Regions from separate parts of the Cytobacillus sp. OWB-43 genome, predicted to be linked through region 2. Evidence: predicted binding sites of a transcription regulator. Region 2 holds the regulator's gene; each other region holds the start of a gene.
The links. Region 2 encodes Rex, which represses fermentation and respiration genes when NADH is low (regulators of the CRP and FNR family bind a similar motif). Its sites were predicted from a motif close to TTGTGAAATATTTCACAA; they were not measured.
Positions count from the first base shown of each region.

Region 1: the regulator Rex is predicted to act here: its motif matches at 5,245-5,262, upstream of U9M49_RS04225 (flavocytochrome c).
Region 3: the regulator Rex is predicted to act here: its motif matches at 2,677-2,694, upstream of U9M49_RS06940 (formate/nitrite transporter family protein).

Region 1 is NZ_JAYEFF010000001.1:845,250-853,172, forward strand. Features, by position in the region: gene U9M49_RS04205 (branched-chain amino acid ABC transporter permease) at 1-318, opposite strand, end outside; gene U9M49_RS04210 (ABC transporter substrate-binding protein) at 531-1,733, opposite strand; gene U9M49_RS04215 (dihydroorotase) at 1,755-3,137, opposite strand; gene U9M49_RS04220 (isochorismatase family protein) at 3,154-3,837, opposite strand; gene U9M49_RS04225 (flavocytochrome c) at 3,834-5,216, opposite strand; gene U9M49_RS04230 (MmgE/PrpD family protein) at 5,344-6,666, opposite strand; gene U9M49_RS04235 (IclR family transcriptional regulator) at 6,893-7,654, shown strand; gene U9M49_RS04240 (3-isopropylmalate dehydratase large subunit) at 7,661-7,923, shown strand, end outside.
Region 2 is NZ_JAYEFF010000009.1:107,222-115,144, reverse strand. Features, by position in the region: gene tsaB (tRNA (adenosine(37)-N6)-threonylcarbamoyltransferase complex dimerization subunit type 1 TsaB) at 1-98, shown strand, start outside; gene rimI (ribosomal protein S18-alanine N-acetyltransferase) at 95-547, shown strand; gene tsaD (tRNA (adenosine(37)-N6)-threonylcarbamoyltransferase complex transferase subunit TsaD) at 544-1,566, shown strand; gene U9M49_RS21410 (ABC-F family ATP-binding cassette domain-containing protein) at 1,853-3,778, opposite strand; gene moaC (cyclic pyranopterin monophosphate synthase MoaC) at 3,922-4,404, shown strand; gene U9M49_RS21400 (redox-sensing transcriptional repressor Rex) at 4,428-5,066, shown strand; gene U9M49_RS21395 (DUF4305 domain-containing protein) at 5,096-5,299, opposite strand; gene U9M49_RS21390 (type II CAAX endopeptidase family protein) at 5,306-6,034, opposite strand; gene groES (co-chaperone GroES) at 6,301-6,585, shown strand; gene groL (chaperonin GroEL) at 6,646-7,923, shown strand, end outside.
Region 3 is NZ_JAYEFF010000001.1:1,424,379-1,432,301, reverse strand. Features, by position in the region: gene fdhF (formate dehydrogenase subunit alpha) at 1-887, opposite strand, end outside; gene U9M49_RS06950 (DUF2294 domain-containing protein) at 1,334-1,684, shown strand; gene fdhD (formate dehydrogenase accessory sulfurtransferase FdhD) at 1,699-2,490, shown strand; gene U9M49_RS06940 (formate/nitrite transporter family protein) at 2,744-3,544, shown strand; gene U9M49_RS06935 (hypothetical protein) at 3,606-3,728, shown strand; gene U9M49_RS06930 (type III polyketide synthase) at 3,953-5,038, shown strand; gene U9M49_RS06925 (isoprenylcysteine carboxyl methyltransferase family protein) at 5,044-5,595, shown strand; gene U9M49_RS06920 (hypothetical protein) at 5,614-5,787, shown strand; gene U9M49_RS06915 (dynamin family protein) at 5,979-7,923, shown strand, end outside.

The sequences.
Region 1 (7,923 bases), on a different contig from region 2:
AACAAGCATAATTCCAAGTGTCACTAGCAATTGATTATGCTCTGGCGCATTTAACATTTTAGATAAGATTGTCTTCTGAATGATCGCTCCAATGAAAAATAAGGAGATGGCGCTTAATGGTATTGATAAGTATGGATTTAGCCCAAGAAGGCTAAACGACCAGTATGAAATATACATACCTAACATTAATAATGCCCCTTGAGCAAAATTAATAATTTTCATTACCCCAAAGATTAAGGTGAGGCCTATAGCTACCAGTCCATAAATACCTCCCATTAAAATACCGTCCACCAAGGACTGTAAAATCAAAGTGAGCATCAACTTCCCTCCTATACCTAGTGTTTTTTATAAAAGAGAACCCATTTCGTTCCCTCAATCATCCTAATTTTGAAAGTTGGGGTGGAGTTTTCCGATATATGACGCAAGCTTCCAAATGAGATAAGAGTATACAACCGGCCACAAGTACAACTGAAGGCCCTAAATGTTAACATTGTCTATACATAGTACTCTCTCTTCGTTCCCTCTTTTCATTACTTTGCTGGTAATACAGCGTCGGCATTCTTGTATTCATCAGGGAAAACAACTTTAGTTTCACCGTTAATAATTTGATTTAAAACAGCCTGGGCATTTGCGTTTTGTCCACTTTTATCAAAAATAATTGAATCTTGGGGGAGAATATGCTCTGTTAAATTTGTTTCGGATAAAGCCTTCTGAACTTTGGCCCGATCGGTTGATTCAGCTCTCTCTACTGCATCAATTAAGACTTTCGTGGCAGTATAAGAATAAGCTGCATTCGGCCCCATATGTTTATTAAATAGGTCCTCATACTTTTTTGAAACTTCAATTGCCAGGTTACTTTGAGGGTTGATAGAATAGTTGACATCCATAATATATTGATTGATTTCTGTTTCATCATTAATAAATGCCGTATTGCTAAAAGCTCCATTAGCAACACCGATTATTGCTTTAGGCTGAAAGTTAGATTGTTTTAATCCATTTACCAGTAGCGTGCCGTCACGCAAATAGGTTGTTGCGATTACTGCGTCAGGCTTGAGCCGATTAATTTTATTGATTGTCGATGATAAATCAGCTGTTGTTGCAGCGTGAGGGATGTTATCCAACACTTCAATTTCGTGATCTGCTGCCCCTTTCTCTATCAAACTAGCAATACTTGTCCCAAAAACTGAGTCCTCATGAACAAGAACAACTGTCTCTAGAGGGGAATCACTCATTTCATTAAGCACATTAAAATAGTCTAAAAAGTTCGCTGCCATAGTCGATGCTGGCGGCTGAACTCTGAAGGTGTATTTAAAGCCTCTCTTTGTAACTTCTTCGACTGTAGCAATATCGACAACGAATGGGATTCCTGCTCTTTCAGCTTCTTGGGTTGCAGGTAATGTAACACCACTTGAATAAGCGCCAATAACACCAACTACTTTTTCACGATCTAACCTTTGAATTTCAGACATCCCTTTTTCTGGTGCACCTTCATGATCAGCTTCTATTAATTCGACCTTTGCACCGCCTAAAGACTCGATTCCGCCTGCTTCATTAATTTCTTCAACTGCAAGTCTTGCTGCATCACGCATTTCCTGACCTTCATTAGCCAATGCGCCGCTTAATGGATGAAGTGCGCCGATTTTAACAATATTCTCATCGTCTGATTGTGCTTCTCCAGTACAACCTGTCAATATGAACAGCGTCGCCAGCATAAGAAAAACGATTTTTTTCAATTCCATCCCCCACTTTTATCATTAAATGGACCTTCTAACGAATTTACCTCTACCACTTTCCTTTGTTGGTATTCCATTGTTTACGATTACTTCTCCTCTACTGATGGTATACACTGGCCATCCTACGGTCTCAAATCCATCAAATATAGAATAATCTGAATTCGAATGAAGTACTTCTGGCGAAATCGTTTTGGCTTTAGCTAAATCCACAATGGCGAAATCAGCATCTGCTCCTATTTCAATTCGCCCCTTATTTTCCAAATTAAACGATTCAGCTACTTGATAGGAAGTGATATCAGCAATTCTTTCAAGCGGAATTCCTCTTTTTATATGACCTTCAGTAATCATCATTGGCAATAGTGCACCAGCACTTGGGAATCCGTACTCTGCTTCAAATACTCCATTCCCTTTAGAAAATTTGGTTGCAAGTGATCCAGGCACATGGTCTGTTCCAATTGCATTCACAATTCCTTCCTTAAGCCCCTCCCATAAACGATCTGAATCGTATTGACCATGAATAGGTGGACCTACTTTTGCTTTTAATCCAGTTGAAGATTCTTCTGTTAAGTTCAAATAATGGGGACAAGTTTCTACCTTTACCCCTTTTTCAAGTAGCCAAGGCATCTTTTCAAGCACATCGATACTAGCACCTGACGTCAAATGCACAATAAAAACATTTCCACCAACAATGGAATTAATATACAATGTGCTTAGTAATGATTCTGCTTCCGCAAAACCAGGGCTTGTAAGAGACCATGTTTTTAATCCTTCTTCCGCACCTTCTTCTTTATACTTCTTAATCAAACTGCGATTAATATCCATATTCTCGCAATGAATCGCTAATAGCAGTTTAGGAGAGATAGATTTAAACTTCTCCAGAAGACGCATTAAATCATAAGAAGATAAGTTAATGCCATTGGATATTTTGAATTTATCATTTAATTGTCGTTCATAATTCCTAAAAAACTTAAATGATGTCAGCCCGAAACGTGTAACCGTCTCTTCAAGCTCATCAATGTGCTGTTCTGTCAAAATACCTAAGCTATATGTAAAGTCAATATAACTATGTTTTTCACCGATATCTTGTACTTTAGGAAAAAAATCTAAATAGCTAACTGGTTGCCGATCATAATTGACAATCGTTGTAATACCTCCAACGGCATGCTGTTTCGTATCAAGAAAATCTTTTTCAATTGAGTTATAGATTCCTAGATGTTGGTGGGCATCGATCACTCCAGGGAACACATGTAAACGGTTTGCATCAATTACTTCATCAGCTTCTATCTCTGTGTTCTGATTATAAATACCAGCAATTTTACCATTTATGACACCGATATCAACCGCCTTAACTCCTTCTTTAGGGAAGACGACTAACCCATTTTTAATCAGTTGATTAACCTTCAACTTTAACTCCTCCTTCTTAAAATTGTTTTAGATAATCGTAAATTTCTTCTGACGGTGATACGTCGCAATACTTCATCCATAGATCAAGTAGACCGGCTTTATGAGACAGTTCGATCCGATCATAAACACAGTCCTCCACAACAGCCACATTGAAATTATGCGTGACTGCATCTACGGCTGTTGCACGGACACATCCACTCGTCGAACCACCTACAATAATCAATGTATCGACGCCCATTTTTACTAGATAACTAATCAGTGGCGTACCAAAAAAGGCGCTTGCATAGCTTTTATCAACAACAAGATCCTTGCTTTCTGGCTCAAGTTCAGAAACAATTTGTGCCTCAGGCCTTCCGTCAATGTACTTAGAATTATCTCGTTCAGCTTTAACCGCAAATGAATCAAAATTGATGGTTTTCTTCTGCACATTCCTTGTATAGATTGTTGGTATATTTAATTGATCTGTCAGCTTTTTCATTTTCTTTATTTTCTCGATCGATTCCCATGCCTTTGCACCTCCCCCACTTGGCCATGTTTCAAGCTGATCTGCTATCGGAAGGTTTGCCCCTACATAGTTATGTTGAATATCTATCATAACAAGAGCAGGCTTTTTCCCTAATCCTCTCTTTTTTCCATATCCTCCTTTTTGAATTACCATTCTATCTACCTCAGTCAACATATCTTCCCATGGTCTAGTCATAATATTTCTATCCCTTCATTTAAAATTGATAGTGCCGCATGGTCTCCGGCAATTTTCCCGAAACCTAATGCAGCTAAGAGGCCGTTTCCTGACATATAACCATAAGAATGGTTACCTGAAATTCCAACCGCTGCCCCTCCGCCTGCATATAAATTCCTAATAGAATTACCATTCTTATTTATCACCTGTGCATTGGAATTTATTTGCAAACCTCCTTGTGTATGAAAAAGAGCAGGCGATACCTTGATCGCATAATAAGTTGGGGTAAGCTTCTTCGGCCATTCTGCTCTTCCATATGCATCTCTGCCTTCATCAACAGCTACATCAACTGATTCGAAAGTTTTTTGTAGATTTTCTGCAGGCAAACCTAACAACTTCGCTAACTTATCAATCGAATCACTTGTTTTAAAAGCTTTCATCCCAACAAGCTGGTTAAAATCTTCAATACTAATCAATTGATCGTATATATGCTGATCGAAAATAATATATCCGCATTGGCCAGGCTGACTTAATACTTGCACAGCGAATTCTGAGTATCCATGAGATTCATCGCCAAATCGCTCACCATTTTGATTGACCATAAATCCACCCATCATAACCGTTCCCCATGTAACTAAAATACCTTGTGATTTTGCAACAGCAGAGTGCCCTTGATAACTTGTTAAGGAGGCAAATGATGCCTCTACTTTCTCGCCCATCCTAATAGCATCACCTGTATTTGCTTCATAACCAAAATAGAGCGCATCTGCTATTTCAGGAATATATTTACGTACCATTTCTTTATTTGCCCCAAACCCATTTGTTGCTAGTATGACTTTTTTTGCTTTAATTCGCTGGACACCATCATCTGTTTTTACTTCTATTCCAATGACTTCTTTGTTCTCATTTGTTATTAATTCATTTACCTCTGATTTTAATAGCAAGTATATGTTGTCCCGCTTTGCAACAGCTTGTTTAAGCTTTTTTATTAGTTCTAATCCTGATCTCGAGGGCGGTGCATGCATTCGAAAATTCCTTTGACCAGGATATTTAAACTCTTTTACAAGTGAAAGCTGAATTTGCAACGTATCTGCCATCCACTCAATTAATGGGCCCGATTCTTTACATAAAGCTAAGGTTAAATCATAGTCACTTTCATGATGATTTTTCCTTAAGATATCCTCTGTCATCTCTTCTGCTGTCTCAAAAATTCCTTCCTCTTTCTGAAATCTTGTATTCGCTGCAGGAATCATTCCGGCACTGGCAGCTGTATTGCCCAAAACAAAATCTGTTTTTTCAAAAACTCCTACCTCTAAGCCTTTTTCAGCTGCTGCTAATGCAGCCACCAAGCCGCAACCACCAGCCCCTGCTACAACTACATCTAACTCAGCATCCCACATAATGTTGAATCCTCCAATTTGTTCCATATTGTGAAACTAGTTTCATTTAATTATCATAGTAACACTATAAAATAAATTGACAACTAAGATGTCATATTTATTTACAATATTTTTTATTTTGCAATAATTAATGAGCTGGTCTCAGCAATTCTGTGATTGTTGATATATCTTCCAATTCTTCTAAAGAAAGAATTTTTTCTATAAGATCCTTTGCACGCTGACAGCTAAGAACCTTTCCTAAAGTTCTTTCGCTTTTTTCTATTACTTTTTGTTCAAGTCCTACCTCATGAGCATCTCCGCTAGCTCCACTAACAGTCATCGTAAATTGCTGTTGATTTACCATTTTAAGTACAACACGTGAATCGCGTTGGTCAGGAAGCAATTTTGTCATATTAACATCCTCATGAACAAATACTTTCTTGGTAAAATTGAGCCTCTCTTCGTTCTGACTTTCCTTTGGATAAAATAAGCTTGCCACAGCATAAGGTATAGAAAATTTGCCTGCATATGGATTTTTCACATTTTGATTATTTAGCCTAGCTGCCATTGAATAGGTAAAGATATCTACTCTCTTCACATCTTTAGGGAGGATTGTTTCCATTTTTAATAGTTTAATTACTCCATCCATAGGAGAGTGGCAAAAACGACAAAAGTCATAAAATTTGAAATAAGTTTTCAGCAAGTAGTATTCAACGCCAAGATTTTCTGTTAATTTTTCGCTTTGAAAACGCTTTCCTAATATTCCATCACCATAAATTTGCTTCATAGCGTTAGGACTGCTCGAAAAACCAGCTGTAATAAGATGGTCAATTAAAAATGAATGCATATTGTTCAAACCAATGTATACATCCCGTAACCGATGACCTTCTAACACAGGCTGCCATAAAGATACATTAGGCAATGAGCTACTTAAATAAAATCCTCGCTCGTAATCACTTGCATGATAGTTTTTCAGTTTACCTAAAGCAAATATAGCCCCAATTACTCCCCAATTTCCATGGGGATGTATGTCGTCGCGCAAGGTAATAGCTGCCCCTGCTCTAGTTGCAATCTCATAGGCGAGTATAAAGCTTTCTAAAAAACTTCTTCCATTGCAGTGACTCGTTTCAGCATAGGCCAATAAAGAAGGAAAGAAGTGACAACTTGGATGCCCTTTTGCTATCGGATTACCTTCATCCATCTCCTCACTCACCATTGCAATCCCATTAATAAAGGCTGCCATCTGAGGGTTAATAGAAGCTTGTCTGCCTACAATAGTTGCGTAGCCTTTATTGGCTTCATTCTGACTGATATCCTCTTGTAGCTTGAGCATATGTGAAGACTGATTTCCATGGATAATGGCAGTTATTGAATCAAGAATGATTAATTTCGCTCTCCGTTTTACTTCTTCTGATGCATTATGAAGTTGAAATTTGATTGCGTACTCACTTAAAACTTGTTGATATTCCATTCAGACACCTTCTATTGTTCCATATTATGAAACATGTTCTATTTTTTATAAATTCTATCACTATTTAAATTTTTAAGTCAATGAATTTCATTAAAAAGTTTTGAATTAATTTTAAATTTTAATAAATCTGATAATTGTATTGACTTCTCCTAATACTTCCCTTACGATGTTTGTATGTTCGTATCGTGAACATGTTGTTCATAATATGTAATAAGGGGATTAAAATTTGAAAACAAATGAAACTGAAACGGTTCAATCTGTTGAAAGAGCGATTGAACTATTATATTGCTTCACAACACGAACACCGGAGCTTTCACTCAATGATATCGTCAAACGCACAGGGCTGAATCGGACAACGGTCTTTCGATTACTCTCTTCTTTGATGAAAAAAGAACTGATTAATAAAAATGCAGCTATGAATACTTACCGACTTGGTCTACCTTTTATACATTTCGCCCAGATTGTTACTGAAAATCTAGATTTAAGAAAAATGGCCCTGCCTATCATGAATGAGCTTAATGAGATTACGAAAGAAACAATAAGTTTGAATATCATACAAGGAGCTTCGAGAATATGTATTGAGAAATTAGAGGGAAAGGAAGATATTCGACAGTTTATCAACTTAGGCATTCCTTACCCTCTTTATAAAGGGGCTTCAGGTAAACTGCTGCTTGCCTTTTCTAAAGACGAACTAATTGAAGAAGTTATTGAAGGATCCGGATTGACGAAGAATGAAACAACAGAATTAAAAAAAGACCTCTTACTTTTCCAGGAGCAGGGATTTGCCTTCAGCATGGATGAACGAATTATCGGAGCATTTGCGATTTCCACCCCCATTTTAAATAGCCAGCAGCAGCTAATTGGCGGACTCTCTATCTCAGGGCTATCAGCAAGGCTAGATAATAATAAACAGTTATTTATAAAAGCAGCCATACAGTCAGCAGAAAAATTATCAGCTATGATGGGTTATCAAAAATTAGGAGGATGATTCATTATGGGACAAACCATTATTGAAAAAATCGTATCAGCACATGCAAATAAACAAGTTAAGCAAAATGAAATTGCAATTGTCAATGTCGATGGTGTGATGGCTACCGACACAACTGCCCCTCTTACAATTAAGGCCTTTCAGGATATGGGTGGATGGAAGGTATGGGATGCAAAAAAGGTTTTCCTTATTATTGACCATGCTGCACCAGCGCCTAACGAAAAAATCGCAAATCTTCATACATTCATGAGAGAGTTTGCGAAAGCTCA
Region 2 (7,923 bases):
AAGCTGTTGATATCCACAATTTTGTCCCTAATTATATCCGTCTTGCTGAGGCAGAGGCAAAATGGATTGAAGCTTCGAAAGGGAGCAAGCTCCAATGACCAGTAAATTAACGTTTCGGTTAATGAACGAAGATGATATTGATGAAGTATTAAAAGTAGAACAGGCATCTTTTTCTTCACCTTGGAGTAGAGAGGCCTTTTATAATGAAATGACATTGAACCAATTCTCGGTCTACGTTGTATTAGAAGACGGAGAAGAATTGATAGGATACGGTGGGGCATGGGTGGTTACAGACGAGGCCCATGTAACAAATGTAGCGATACTACCCAGATATAGAGGGAAGAAACTTGGCGAGGCGTTAATGGTCCAGCTGATGGATGTTGTAAAAGAAATGGGTGCCCTTAAAATGACCCTAGAAGTAAGGGTGAGTAACATGATAGCAAGACGGTTGTATAGCAAGCTAGGTTTTCAAGAAGGCGGAATTAGAAAAAATTATTATTCGGATAATCATGAAGATGCTTTAGTAATGTGGGTGAATATAAAATGAAAAAAGATCAATATATATTAGGGATAGAAACAAGCTGTGATGAAACAGCAGTAGCCATCATTAAAAATGGTAGAGAGATCATCGCTAATGTTGTCGCTTCTCAAATTGAAAGTCATAAAAGGTTTGGCGGGGTTGTACCAGAAATCGCTTCAAGGCATCATGTAGAACAAATGACCATTGTGTTAGAAGAAGCGTTAAATAAAGCGAGTATGACGATGAACGATATCGATGCAATTGCTGTGACAGAAGGTCCAGGGTTAGTGGGTGCCTTACTTGTCGGTGTAAATGCAGCGAAGGCGATTGCCTTTGCTCATCAAAAGCCACTTATTGGGGTGCACCATATAGCAGGGCATATTTATGCCAATCGCTTAATTAAAGAAATGACTTTCCCGGCGCTTGCATTAGTCGTTTCCGGGGGCCATACAGAGCTCGTTTATATGAAAGCACATGGTGATTTTGAAGTTATTGGCGAAACACGTGATGATGCTGCTGGAGAAGCATATGATAAAGTAGCGCGAGTTCTAAATATGCCATATCCAGGTGGGCCACATATTGATCGCCTTGCCCATGAAGGAGAAGCGACAATTAAGCTTCCTCGTGCGTGGCTAGAAGAAGGCTCCTTTGATTTTAGTTTCAGTGGATTGAAGTCTGCCGTTATCAACACAGTGCATAATGCTGAACAACGTGGAGAGACCATCTTACCAGAGGATTTAGCAGCGAGCTTTCAAGAAAGCGTCATTGAGGTATTAGTGACCAAGACCTTAAAAGCAGTAGAGGCATATGATGTGAAACAACTACTATTAGCAGGTGGCGTTGCAGCAAATAAAGGACTTCGTGAAGCATTAACAGAGACCTTTAAGAATAAGGAAGAGATAGACTTAGTCATTCCGCCATTACATTTATGCACAGATAATGCAGCGATGATTGCTGCAGTAGGGGCAATTATGTTCGAAAAAGGGATGTTCTCAGATATGAGTATGAATGCAAACCCAGGGTTAGATATACAGTTTCAACAATAATAATGAAGACTAGTGAATCATGATCATCTATTCACTAGTCTTTTTATTTTTAGTGATGACACAAAGTTATTCACAATATCAAGTATAGTATGGGTGGCATATCATATTGTGGATAATATTAAAATTTTCAGAGTTTTTGTTGATAAGTATCATAAAAATTGTGGATAATGTGGAAAAGTGTTGTTTCACCTATTGTTAATCCGTTTGTGCTGTGAATAAAAATGTGGACAATTTACTTGTAGAAAGAAAAGCTGGGGATAATTAAATTATCCCCAGCTACGTTTAATTACATTAAATCTCCCAATTCGCTCCATTCTTCAAGTAACTGCTCGAGTTGTGCTTTTATAGCCTCATTTTTAGTTGTAATCTCGAGGACTTTCTCGTGGTCCTGGAAGATTTCAGGGTCACAGAGTTGTTCATCGTAAGTTTCAATTTGCGCTTCTAACTCTTCGATTAACTGTTCAATTTCTGTCAGCCTTCTTTTTCGTTGTCTTTCTAGTTTCTTCGCTTCTTTATCTTGTTGATAACTTTGCTTTTCTGGTTTAGTGATACTTTCTTGTGGCAGGTCTGCTGATTCAAAAAGCTCTATTTCTTCAATTTCCGCCTTTTTATCCACATAGTAATCATAATCCCCTAAAAATTCCGTTGCTCCACTTGTTGATAACTCAATCACCTTTGTTGCGATCCTATTAATAAAATAGCGGTCATGAGAGACAAAGAGGAGCGTACCTGGAAAATCAATAAGTGCATTTTCAAGAATTTCTTTACTATCAAGGTCTAAATGGTTAGTCGGCTCATCTAGTATGAGGACATTTGCTCTTTGCAACATCAACTTAGCTAGTGCTAATCGTGCTTTTTCTCCACCACTCAATGTAGAGACAATTTTCAAGACATCATCTCCAGAGAAGAGGAAGTTACCTAACACGGTACGGACATCTTTTTCAGGCATGAGGGGGTAATCATCCCAGAGCTCGTTTAATACGGTTTTATTTGAACTCAAATCAGCTTGCTGTTGGTCGTAATAGCCAATGCGGATATTTGAGCCATATTGAAACGTGCCACCTAAAGCAGGTAGCTTGTCTACAAGGGTCTTCAATAAAGTCGACTTTCCAATACCATTGGGACCTACTAAAGCAATGGAATCGCCTCGAGACATGCGAAATGAAATGTGATCACTGATCTTTTCTTCTTGATAGCCAATTGCTAAAGAGTCAGCGGTTAGCACATCATTGCCTGATTGACGATCAATTTGAAAGCCGAATGTCGCTGATTTCTCATCCCCTTGGGGGCGATCCATTCGCTCCATCTTCTCAAGCTGCTTGCGCCGGCTTTGTGCACGCTTTGTTGTCGAAGCACGGGCAAGGTTGCGTTGAACAAAGTCTTCTAGTTTCGCAATTTCTTCTTGTTGTTTTTCATACATTTTCAAGTCACGTTCATAATTCGCTGCTTTTTGGTCAAGATATTTGCTGTAGTTACCAACGTATTTTTTAATATGGTTACGTGATAGTTCATATACCTGGTTGACGACTTTATCTAAGAAATAGCGGTCATGTGAGACAATTAAAATAGCACCATCATAACCACTAAGATACTGCTCTAGCCATGACAATGTTTCAATATCTAAATGGTTGGTCGGCTCATCTAAAATCAGTAAATCAGGTTTGGTTAACAATAATTTCGCAAGTGCAAGTCGCGTCCTTTGCCCCCCGCTTAATGCAGAAATTTTTGTATCATAGCTAAACGATTGAAAATTAAGGCCATGTAGTACAGAACGAATGTCTGCCTCGTATTGATAGCCACCTTGTTCTTTAAAGTTGACTTGCATTTGATCATAGGTTTTTAAAATTTTATCGTAAGCTTCACCGTTTTCGATGAGTGTTGCATCGCCCATCTGTGTTTCTAGTAAGCGCAGTTCCTTCTCTTGTTTGCGCAAATAATCAAACACGGTAAGCATTTCGTCCCAAATAGATAGCTCAGATTCTAGTCCTGTATTTTGTGCAAGATAACCGATTTTGGTTTCTTTCGATTGAATAATTTCACCGGAATCATAGGACATATGTCCAGCAATAATTTTTAAAAGAGTTGATTTTCCCGCACCATTACGTCCAACTAATGCAATGCGGTCTCTCGTTTGTACTTCAAGCTTTATATTCATTAATATAGGATCAGCCACAAAACTTTTCGAAAGCTGATTAACCTGTAATAATATCATTATATTTCACCTCTGTTATAGTGATAGTGTACCTTAATCAGGTGAGGTTCGGCAATAAAGTCACTATTTGGATAGAATATATAAAAAACTACATTACACAGATGAATCAAAATAGTGTATCATTTTCATGTGAGGTGTTATGAATGGCTGAATTTACACATTTTAATGAAGAAGGCAGAGCGAAGATGGTGGATGTGAGTGAAAAACCACAAACTGCCCGTACAGCAATTGCTCATAGTAGTATTGAGCTAAATCAAGAAATCTATCAGAAGATTACTGATGGCACAATGAAAAAGGGAGATGTGCTGGCTGTTGCTCAAGTGGCAGGTATTATGGCTGCGAAAAAGACATCTGATATCATCCCGATGTGTCATCCACTTGCCTTAACCGGTATTGATATATCTTTCAATTGGGAAGAGGTAGAGGATCAGTATGTGTTACATATTGATTGTACAGTGAAAACTAATGGGCATACCGGAGTAGAAATGGAAGCGTTGACAGCTGCTACAGCTACCGCTTTAACGGTATATGATATGTGCAAAGCAGTAGATAAAGGCATGGTAATAGGACCAACATATTTAGTAGAGAAAACCGGTGGTAAAAACGGTGATTTTAGAAGGGCTTAAGTAAATGGAATGGAGTGGAGCCTATGTCCAATGAATCAACGAAAATCCCTCAAGCAACGGCTAAGCGATTGCCTTTGTATTATCGTTTTTTGAAAAATTTACACGCATCAGGAAAGCAGCGAGTTTCTTCAGCAGAATTAAGTGAAGCGGTGAAAGTAGATTCTGCAACAATTCGACGAGATTTCTCCTATTTCGGTGCTTTAGGGAAAAAAGGTTACGGATATAACGTAAATTACTTATTAGGATTTTTCCGTAAGACACTCGATCAAGATGAAGTGACAAAGGTAGCGTTAATTGGTGTAGGGAATCTAGGTACAGCGTTTTTAAATTATAATTTTTTAAAAAATAATAATACAAAGATTGAAGTGGCATTTGATGTTTCAGAAAGTAGGGTTGGCACGTCTGTAGGCGAGGTACCTGTTCGTCATTTAGATGACCTAGAAAAGTTGATTGATGAGCACCATATTCAAGTTGTCATTTTGACTGTACCGTCTCATGCGGCACAACCAATTACGGATCGAATCGTTAAAAGTCATGTAAAGGGAATCTTGAACTTTACGCCAGCGCGGTTAACGGTTCCTTCCCATATTCGCATCCATCATATTGATTTGGCGGTCGAATTGCAATCATTAGTATACTTCTTAAAACACTATCCATCATAAAAAAGGAGCTGACCCGCATGGAGTCAGCTCTATTTTTTATCCTCTTTCTTTTTCATACGATAATGCATAGCGATTAATTTAATCCCGCCACCAATATCAAAAGTGGCAAAAATCAAAATGAAGATCGTTAAAAATCCCCAACCTCCACCGTTTTGAAGGTTAATAATTGCAAAATAAATAAATACAAATCCAAAAAGAAGGGAGATAATCCCTGTGAACAAAGGTGTTCTCATCTAACATCATCCTAATCTGCTAAAAATCATTTGTACCATTTCTAAGTCTGTCATATATTTTTCTAGCTTATCCATATTCAATTGAATCACAACGACAAAGGTATTCATCGCTACATGAGCAATGATCGGTACGAGAATACGATTGGTTTTTACATATAAAAACGCGAACGTAAAGCCCATCGCTGCATAAAGAAGTAAGTGCTCAATTTCCCCATGGGCGAGAGAGAAAATTAATGAACTAATCAGTGCTGATAAAAAGAAGTTCAATCGTTTATGCAAGGAACCAAAAATGATTTTCCTGAAAATGATCTCTTCTAAAATCGGCCCAATAATGGAAACAACAATAATCACAAGAGCAGACGTTTCAATTAATGACATAATTTGCTGCGTATTATCTGACCCCATATCAATGCCGAGCATTAATTCAATATTCGCTGCAACGGTTTGAGCAATAAATGCTAGCGGAATACCTGCAATCGCCCACCCGATAGAAGTCGATAATGGTGCTTGATTCCTCATTGACATCTCTTTGCTTTCTTTCCGTAAAAACCACAAAGTTAAGAGAAGGGTAATTGTAAAACTAATGACAATCCAGAGTGGCGGTGCAATTTTTGCAACCTCATCAAAGCTGTATCCTAACATATTACCTAGAAAAAGAATGGCAGGAACGCCAACGATGGCTGATAATTGCATGGCTATATAAATCATAATGATAAACCAATACTCTTTTTTCAATGGCTAGTCTCCTATTCTTAAAGAAGTTACACTAATATTTATTTTACCTGTTAAACACTATTAGTTTCAAATAGTACATCCTTATGAAGTGCATAAAACAAATAGAAGTTGTATAGAATGGAGAGGTTCGCATTTTTTTTTGCAAAATTGCAAGGTTCTTACTTGCAAAAAAGAGTAGTTTTGATTAATATAATAATTGTGTTAGCACTCAAGACTAACGAGTGCTAATAAAATAATTTTTGAATGAATTGAGGAGGTTGTTTCACTTGTTGAAGCCACTAGGTGATCGAATTATTATCGAGCTTGTTGAAACGGAAGAAAAAACTGCAAGCGGTATCGTACTACCAGATAGCGCGAAAGAAAAGCCTCAAGAAGGTAAAGTCGTAGCAGTAGGTACTGGACGTGTACTAGAAAATGGTGAACGTGTAGCATTAGAAGTTGCAGAAGGCGACCTTATTATCTTCTCAAAATATGCAGGAACAGAAGTGAAATACGAAGGTACAGAATACTTAATTTTACGTGAAAACGACATTCTTGCTGTGATCGGTTAATAAAAAAACAGCTATATACTTATTATAAAGATTTTTAACTATTAGAGGAGGTACTTAATAATGGCTAAAGATATTAAATTTAGTGAAGACGCTCGCCGCGCGATGCTTCGTGGTGTGGATACACTTGCAGATGCAGTAAAAGTAACTCTTGGACCTAAAGGACGTAACGTGGTTCTTGAGAAGAAATTCGGTTCTCCATTAATTACAAATGATGGTGTAACAATTGCTAAAGAAATCGAACTAGAAGATGCATTTGAAAACATGGGTGCGAAACTAGTTGCTGAAGTAGCAAGTAAAACAAACGACGTAGCTGGTGACGGTACAACAACTGCAACGGTTCTAGCGCAAGCAATGATCCGCGAAGGTTTGAAAAACGTAACAGCTGGTGCAAACCCAATGGGTATCCGTAAAGGGATCGAAAAAGCGGTTGCTACAGCAGTTGAAGAGCTACAAGCGATCTCTAAACCAATCGAAGGCAAAGAGTCTATTGCGCAAGTAGCATCCATCTCTGCTGCTGACGAAGAAGTTGGACAATTAATCGCTGAAGCTATGGAACGTGTAGGTAACGACGGTGTTATCACAATCGAAGAATCTAAAGGATTCACAACAGAAATGGATATCGTTGAAGGTATGCAATTCGACCGTGGATACAGCTCAGCTTACATGGTAACAGATACAGATAAAATGGAAGCAGTATTAGATGATCCTTACATCTTAATCACTGACAAAAAAATCGCAAGCATTCAAGAAGTATTACCAGTACTTGAGCAAGTAGTACAACAAGGTAAACCATTACTTCTTATCGCTGAAGATGTAGAAGGCGAAGCATTATCTACATTAGTAGTGAACAAATTACGTGGAACATTCAATGCAGTAGCTGTTAAAGCGCCTGGATTCGGTGACCGTCGTAAAGCAATGCTTGAAGATATCGCTATCCTAACTGGCGGTGAAGTAATCACTGAAGAGCTAGGTCGTGACCTTAAATCTGCTACAATCGACTCTCTAGGACGCGCTTCTAAAGTCGTTGTAACAAAAGAAAACACAACAATCGTTGAAGGTGCTGGTGCAAGCGACCAAATCGCAGGCCGCGTAAACCAAATCCGTAAACAAATGGACGAAACAACTTCTGAATTCGACCGTGAAAAATTACAAGAACGCCTTGCTAAACTAGCTGGTGGCGTAGCAGTCGTAAAAGTTGGAGCGGCTACAGAAACAGAACTTAAAGAACGTAAACTACGCATTGAAGATGCCCTAAACTCTACACGCGCAGCTGTAGAAGAAGGTATGGTATCTGGTGGTGGTGTTGCCCTTCTTAACGTATACAACAAAGTTGCTGCA
Region 3 (7,923 bases), on a different contig from region 2:
ACTGGTGCATCGTGGCTTGGTTGCACTTTCAAAATTTCACGGTCTTTTGTCCATACTTCAAACGAACAACCTACACCACAGAAAGTACAAACGGTTTTTGTTTTTTCGATTCTTTCTTCACGCATCGCAGCTTCAACTTCTGATACAGCAAAAATCGTGCCATAGTTCGGTTCTACTTCTTTTACAAGGTCAATCATTGGTGTCATGATCTCATCATCAATCTTTGTCATGAAACCTGCATTACCGAGCATTGATTTTTCCATTAAGGCATTACATGGACAAACCGTTACACATTGTCCGCATGAAACACATGACGATTCATCAATGGATACACCTTGGTCCCAAATAACTCTTGGTCTTTCTCTTTCCCAATCAATTGAAAGTGTTTCATTTACTTGTAGACTTTGACAAATCTCAACACATTGTCCACAGGCAATACATTGATTTGGATCATAACGATAGAAAGGATGCGACATATCGACAGCCGATTTATCTTCTTTAGGCGTATAAGGATACTTTTGATGCTCAATCTCTAATAATTCAGCTGTATTATGGACTTTACAGTTGCCGTTATTATTATCACAAACTGTACAATACAGTAAATGGTTTTCTAAAATACGGTCCATTGCTTCTGTTTGTGCCTCTTTGGCACGGTTGGAGCTTAAGCTAACACTCATACCACTTTCTGCTACAGTCGAGCATGAGCGCAAAAGTTGACCATTTACTTCTACAATACATGTGTCACATGTTTGTATTGGGTCAACCTCTGGTAAATAACAAATCTGTGGATGTTCAATTTGATTTTGATTAATGATTTGGAGAATGGTTTGCCCCTCATGCCCCTCATAATCCACACCATTAATTGTAATGTTTACATTGGAAGTCAATTTTGTTTCCCCCTTACACTTGATCAAACAATGGTTTAAAGAGAATAAAGTGAGTGTTTCTGCTTAAACCAATAAAAAAACCACCATGTACTATACCGCTTTCAAAAAGCGAGCATAATCCATGGTGGAATAGTTAAATAACAACGCTTGCTATTATACCAATCCATACCATTTTTAGTATGTAGAAAGTACCATTGATAGAGAGACAACATGAAAATATTACCCCTCCAACAATTCCACTAGTTATTATAGCGCTAAAAATTAAATTTAACAATAATGAATTTAATCTTATAACGATTACAGTCCAATAGGGTAATTTTGGTATTGTGAAACAGTGAAGCAATCATCGTGCAATTTTTTTCCTATTTGCAGCCCCTTTCATTTTTTTTAAGCATGTACTATGATTATACAATTGAGACAGAATCTTATATAAAGGGGTAAAGAAGATGTCAAAAATGGTGCATGAGTTTAATGATATCATTCGTAAATTAAGAAAAGACTTATTTGGTAAGGGACCGGAGAAAATCCACACAGTGTTTGTAGAGAATATGGCCGTTTCGACTTTATACGGTAATCTCACACCGACAGAACAATTTATTTCTCGTACAGAAGATGGCAAAGAAATGGTGCATTCAGCAAGAACAAAAATGATTCAAGATGTATATGCAGAAGGTACGCCAGAAGGAATGGAAGAATTGGTCGGTGCGACGCTGTTACATTTGTTTTCTGATATTAAAGTGGAAGAGAATATGGCGATATCTGTATTTGTATTCGATAAAAATATCATAGATTCATAGAAAGAGGAGAAAAGATGAAGCAAGTGGAAACGAGTCGTAAAATCATACGAGTGACTGGAAATAAAGTTGAAAAAATGGAAGATACCATTGTTACCGAATATGCAGTAACGGTTAAGCTGAATGGAGAAGAGCTAGTCACAATGGTATGTACACCAGAATATATTGAGGACATGGTGATAGGTTATCTTGCATCAGAAGGTATCATAAGATCTTACAAGCATATTAAAGATATATGGGTACAAGAAAAGGAAGGGTTCGTTCATGTTACAACAGATCGTACAAATCCTTATATACAAAACTTCCAAAATAAAAGATATATTACTTCTTGTTGTGGTATGAGTAGACAAGGCTTTGTTTTTGTTAATGATGCATTAACAGCTAAGAAAATGGAAGATGTTAATATTCGATTAACTGTCAATGAATGTAATCAGTTAATGGAACAATTACAAGCGTCTGCGACTACATTTAAACAAACAGGTGGTGTACATAGCGCTGCGCTTTGTGACAAAAATGGGATATTATTAAGCAGAATGGATATTGGTAGGCATAATGCGCTTGATAAGATATATGGTTATAGTTTAAGAGAGGGCATCAGCATGAAAGGGAAGATTATTGTTTTCACAGGAAGAATCTCCTCAGAAATACTTTTAAAGGTAGCAAAAATTGGTTGTGAAATGATTCTCTCAAAATCTGCACCAACAGAGTTTGCTTTGCGCTCAGCAGAGGAATTAGGAATTACGACTGTTGGATTTATTCGTAATGGCAACATGAATATATATACTTATCCTGAACGAATCCTATTATAAAAAGAAATACTTCGCTACACGAAAAAAATAAAAAATAGTCTAGTAAAATTTTTTGTTTTTTGGTAGCATATAGTTTGCAATGGGTAAATGGAAGTAAGGCAAGCACTGTTTTATTTCTTTTTACAAACAATATAAATATGATGACTGATACTTCTGTAGGGGATTGCAGAAGGGTTAGGCAGCATTCTTTGAAATCCTTTACAAAAGTAAGGGATGTCTGAGTGCTGCCTTTTTTATTTAGGGGGTAGTTAGAATGGGATTTAGTAAACCGCAAGAAATTATGGAACAGACGATTGCAACAGGTGTTGCAAAAACGAAAATACCACTTTTGTCGCTGTTGGTTTTAGGCTTTTTAGGTGGGGCATTTATTGCACTAGGATTTTTATTAGACATTCGTGTTATTGGGAATTTACCGGCAGAGTGGGGAAGTTTCGGATCGTTTTTAGGTGCAGCAGTTTTCCCTTTAGGCCTTGTATTAGTAGTATTGGCTGGGGCTGAATTAATTACAGGTAACATGATGTCAGTTGCGAGTGCTTTGTTCTCAAAGAGAATTAGTCTTGGGCAATTATTGAATAATTGGTTTTGGGTGTTATTATCCAATTTTGTAGGGGCACTGTTTGTTGCTTATTTCTTTGGACATGTCGTTGGATTAACAGAGACAGGTCCATACCTTGATAAAACAGTAGCGATTGCTGGTGCAAAAATTGATGATACATTCTTACAAACATTTGTTTCAGCGATTGGTTGTAACTGGCTCGTATGCCTAGCTGTTTGGTTAGCTTATGGTGCTCATGATTTTGCAGGTAAAATTTTGGCTATTTGGTTCCCGGTTATGGCATTTGTTGCGATTGGATTCCAGCACGTTGTTGCCAACATGTTCGTTATTCCAGCTGCGATTTTTGCAGGTTCGTTTACTTGGGTAGATTTCATTGGCAATATCATACCTGCCTTTTTAGGTAATGTAGTTGGAGGGGCTGTGTTTGTTGGCCTAGCTTACTTTGTCTCTTATAAACCAAAAAATGAAACAAAATCTCAGTTGAAAAAAGCTTCATAATAGAAGCACATTCATCATAGCTTACATAAAATAATCTATTAGAGATATTGGATGTGAGCAAATGCAGCAATATTATTGTGATTATTGTAAAACGCTATATAAAGAACAAGGAGTTTGTCGTGTCTGTGGTCAAATCATTGATAAAACGATTATCATTGATGTGCATAAGCAAGGCAATAAATAAGCAAATATAATTGGTAAAGTTTGCGTAATGCCAAGAGAGCCACTTTAAGATATGATAAAAGGGCACAGCAACTCCTTCAAAACACATCTTTCTGAGCCGAATGAGATAACTCATTCGGCTTTTTTTTATGCAAAAAATGAACGAGAAAGATTAAAAACCAATCAATGCATAAATATCCTTATTAAGGAAAAAATACCCGTACATAGACAGAAAGGGAGTTCCTTATGCCAGCTATTTTATCTATCTCAGAAGTACCCCCATCAAATGAAATTACTCAAAATGAAGTGGTAGCATTTGCACGCCACTTATTTGGGCAATCTTTCAAAGATATCGATCGTTTATTAAAAGTATTCCAAAACGGACAAATTGAAAAACGTCATTTTGCCAAAGAACTAGATTGGTTTAAAGAGGACCATAGCTTTGCTGATAAAAATGATGCCTTCATTGAAACGGGAGTAAAACTTGGGTGTGAGGCGATTGAAAAGTGTTTAACAACGAGGGAGTTTCTAAATCAACCTATTAAGTATCAAGAGATAGATGCGATTTTTACGATTACTAGCTCAGGTTTAGCTACACCATCGCTTGAGGCAAGAATAATGAATCTATTACCCTTTTCTGAGCAAACAAAAAGGATCCCAATATGGGGCTTAGGCTGTGCAGGTGGTGCATCGGGTTTATCAAGGGCTTATGAATATTGCTTAGCTTATCCAAAAGCAAAGGTTTTAGTATTAACAATTGAATTATGCAGTTTAACTTTTCAAAGAAATGATCGCTCTAAGAGTAATCTTGTTGGTACTTCTTTATTTGCTGATGGTGTTGCCTGTGCATTAATCGCTGGTGATGAAAGTGGTTATCAAAAATATCAGAAATTGCCTGCCATCCCCCATATATACGGGACACAATCAACGACAAAAAAGGATTCGCTTGATGTAATGGGTTGGGACGTAAAGGATGATGGTTTATATGTCATATTCTCAAGAGATATTCCCACAATTATTGAAGGCTGGCTGAAGCCAAATGTACAGACATTCTTAAATCAATTCTCATTACAAATAACCGATTTGCAACATTTTATTGCTCATCCAGGTGGAAAAAAAGTGATTGATGCTTATCAAGCGTCTTTACAAATTCCTGCTGAGATGACCGCCACTTCACTTGACGTTCTAAGGGAGTTCGGCAATATGTCATCAAGCACAATATTATATGTTTTGCGAAGGTTTTTTCTCCTTGGAAAAAAGGATGATATAGGTTTGGCAACTGCCTTAGGGCCGGGTTTTAGCTCGGAATTACTTTTATTAAAATGGAGGTGAATTAAATGTTTTTTTATTTTCTTCTATTTGTTATTTCTCAACGGTGTATCGAGTTAATCGTCGCAAGATTCAATGAGGATTGGATGAAAAAAAGAGGTGGCATTGAATTTGGTCAAAGTCATTATCCACTAATCGTTATGGTACATAGTTTGTTTTTTATTGTTTTAACAGTTGAGGTAATTGTGTTCGGTAAAGGATTATCTCCTTATTGGTATTATTTACTGCCGTTATTTATACTCACACAAGTGATAAGAATATGGGCGTTATCTTCCTTAGGGAGGTTCTGGAATACAAAGATTATTGTTTTACCCAAAGCAAAAGTGGTAACTAAAGGACCATACCGTTGGCTAAAGCACCCAAACTATACAGTCGTTGCAATGGAGTTTCTTATTATGCCTCTATTGTTTCAAGCTTACTATACTGCCCTGGTTTTCACTCTGTTAAATTTCTTTATTTTAGCCATTCGTATTCCAGTTGAGGAAGAAGCATTAAAAGCATTAACGAAATATGAAGAAGCGTTTCCTATGAAGAGAGATGAAGAAATAGGAAAAATTTGAAAAAGGTTTATTTTAGTATTGAAAATCATTCTCGATTATGATAAATTATTAATTGAAGATGATACTTATTCTCAATTAATGAAAGGCGTGATACATTTGACAGCTCTTTTTGTGGTTGGCACTATCGCTGTTTATGGTGCAGTAATGAAATATGTGTTGAATGGTGTTACAAAGTCAGAAGCAAAATCTTAAATTAGCGTTTACCCCTTTATTACATATAGGAAGAAGCCTTAGTGAGTGAGGCTTCTTCTTTTTTTTGGTGAAAATACCAATTTTCATAACGAAAGGTTCACTTTACCCCATATTTATAATATATTAATACCTATATAGGAAAAAAGCTTGCGCAATTATAGTAGTAAATTGATGTGACAAGGGGATTAATTATGGTTCAAACAGTGGGTAAACAACTTAGTCAAAATGAATTAATTGAAAGAATAGCAGCATTATCATTGTTTTTTGAACAAAATGGAGATAATGTTTCTGCTTCAAGAGCAAGAGACCTCGTCTATAAATTACGAGATTCACAATACGCGATTGCATTTTGTGGACATTTCTCTGCGGGTAAATCGAGCATGATCAATAAAATTGTGGGAGAAAACTTACTGCCATCCAGCCCTATCCCAACAAGTGCGAATTTAGTTAAAGTGAAATCTGGAGAGGATTATGCCAAGGTGTATCTTAAGGAAGGGATGCCAAAGCTCTATCCTGCACCTTATGATTATGAAAAAATTAAAAAATATAGTAAAGATGGAGACCTCATTCATACTGTAGAAATTAGCCATTCGGAAACAAATTTGCCAAAAGATACGGTTATTATGGATACACCAGGAATTGATTCAACAGATGATGCGCATAGAATTGCTACTGAGTCGGCTCTACATTTAGCTGATATGGTCTTTTATGTGATGGATTATAATCATGTGCAATCAGAACTCAACTTCTTATTCACTAAAGACTTAACTGCAGCGGGTAAACAAGTATACTTAATTATCAATCAAATAGATAAGCATCGAGAAGAAGAATTAAGTTTTCAACATTTTACTGAAAGTGTAAAGGATTCTTTCGCCTCGTGGGGCGTTCAACCTGAAAGAATCTTCTATACATCGTTGAAGAAACCAGAGTTACCACATAATGATTTTTCTGCTCTTCAGAAGTTCATCTACGAACAAATTGGCCAAAAAGATAGGCTCTTACCACAATCTGTTCTTCACTCATTACAGAAATTAACTGAAGAACATTTTATCTTCTTAGAAGAAAAAGACGCTCATGACATAGCAGCTAATGAGGAAATTTTAGCAGCTCTGCCTGAAGATGAACGAGCGCTCGTATTTGAAAAGATTGAACAATTACAGTCACATAAACAAGCATTGCAGCAAAAAAAATATCAGGCAGAAATTGATTTGAATCATGATATGGAAGATATCTTAAATAATGCTTATTTAATGCCGTTTCAAACGAGAGAATTAGCTGAGAATTATTTAGAATCAATGCAACCTGGCTTTAAAGTGGGCCTATTATTTGCGAAGGCTAAAACTGAACAAGAACGAAGTACAAGGCTAAGTCTTTTATATAACGATTTAAAGGAAAAAGTCCAATCGCAAATTGAATGGCATGTGAAAGAGTTATTCTTAAAAAAATTAAAAGATGATCACATACATCATAATGAGTTACAGTCACAAGCTCAAAACATTAATATCAATATACCAGAAAGCCTGTTAAAGACAGCTATTAAAGAAGGGGCAAGGCTCTCAGGTGATTATGTTTTGCAATATACACGGGATGTGTCTGATGCTGTAAAAAAAGAAACGAAGAAACAAATAATTAACTGGAAAGAGTTGTATTTGAAAGAGTTAGAAGAGTTAGCTAATGAAAAAATTCTCGCAATGAAAGATGAATGGGATGCTTATGCTCGTTTCGGTGAGGCACTTAGTATATTAAAGGAAATTAAAGCAAAACAATCAGAGCAAAAAGCAGAAATTAAGAAACTATTGGCAGGAGAGCTAGACCATAAAAAAGTTTCAGCTTCCGTCCAAGAGTTAATGAGACCAAAGGATGAAGATGTCCAAATTATTCGTGAAGGTGAAGAAGAGTTTGTTGATACTAAACAAGTAGTGAGTACTCATTCAATTGTTGAAAAAGAAATGAACCAAGAAAATAATCATGAAGCTGATATCGAGGCTCTAATTAGTAAGCTCGAGCATACCGCAAAAGAGTTACGAGATATCCCAGGTTTCCACAAAATATCAGCAGAGCTATTAGAGAAAGCTGACCGACTACAATCACGCAGTTTCACTGTTGCTTTGTTTGGTGCCTTTAGTGCTGGAAAAT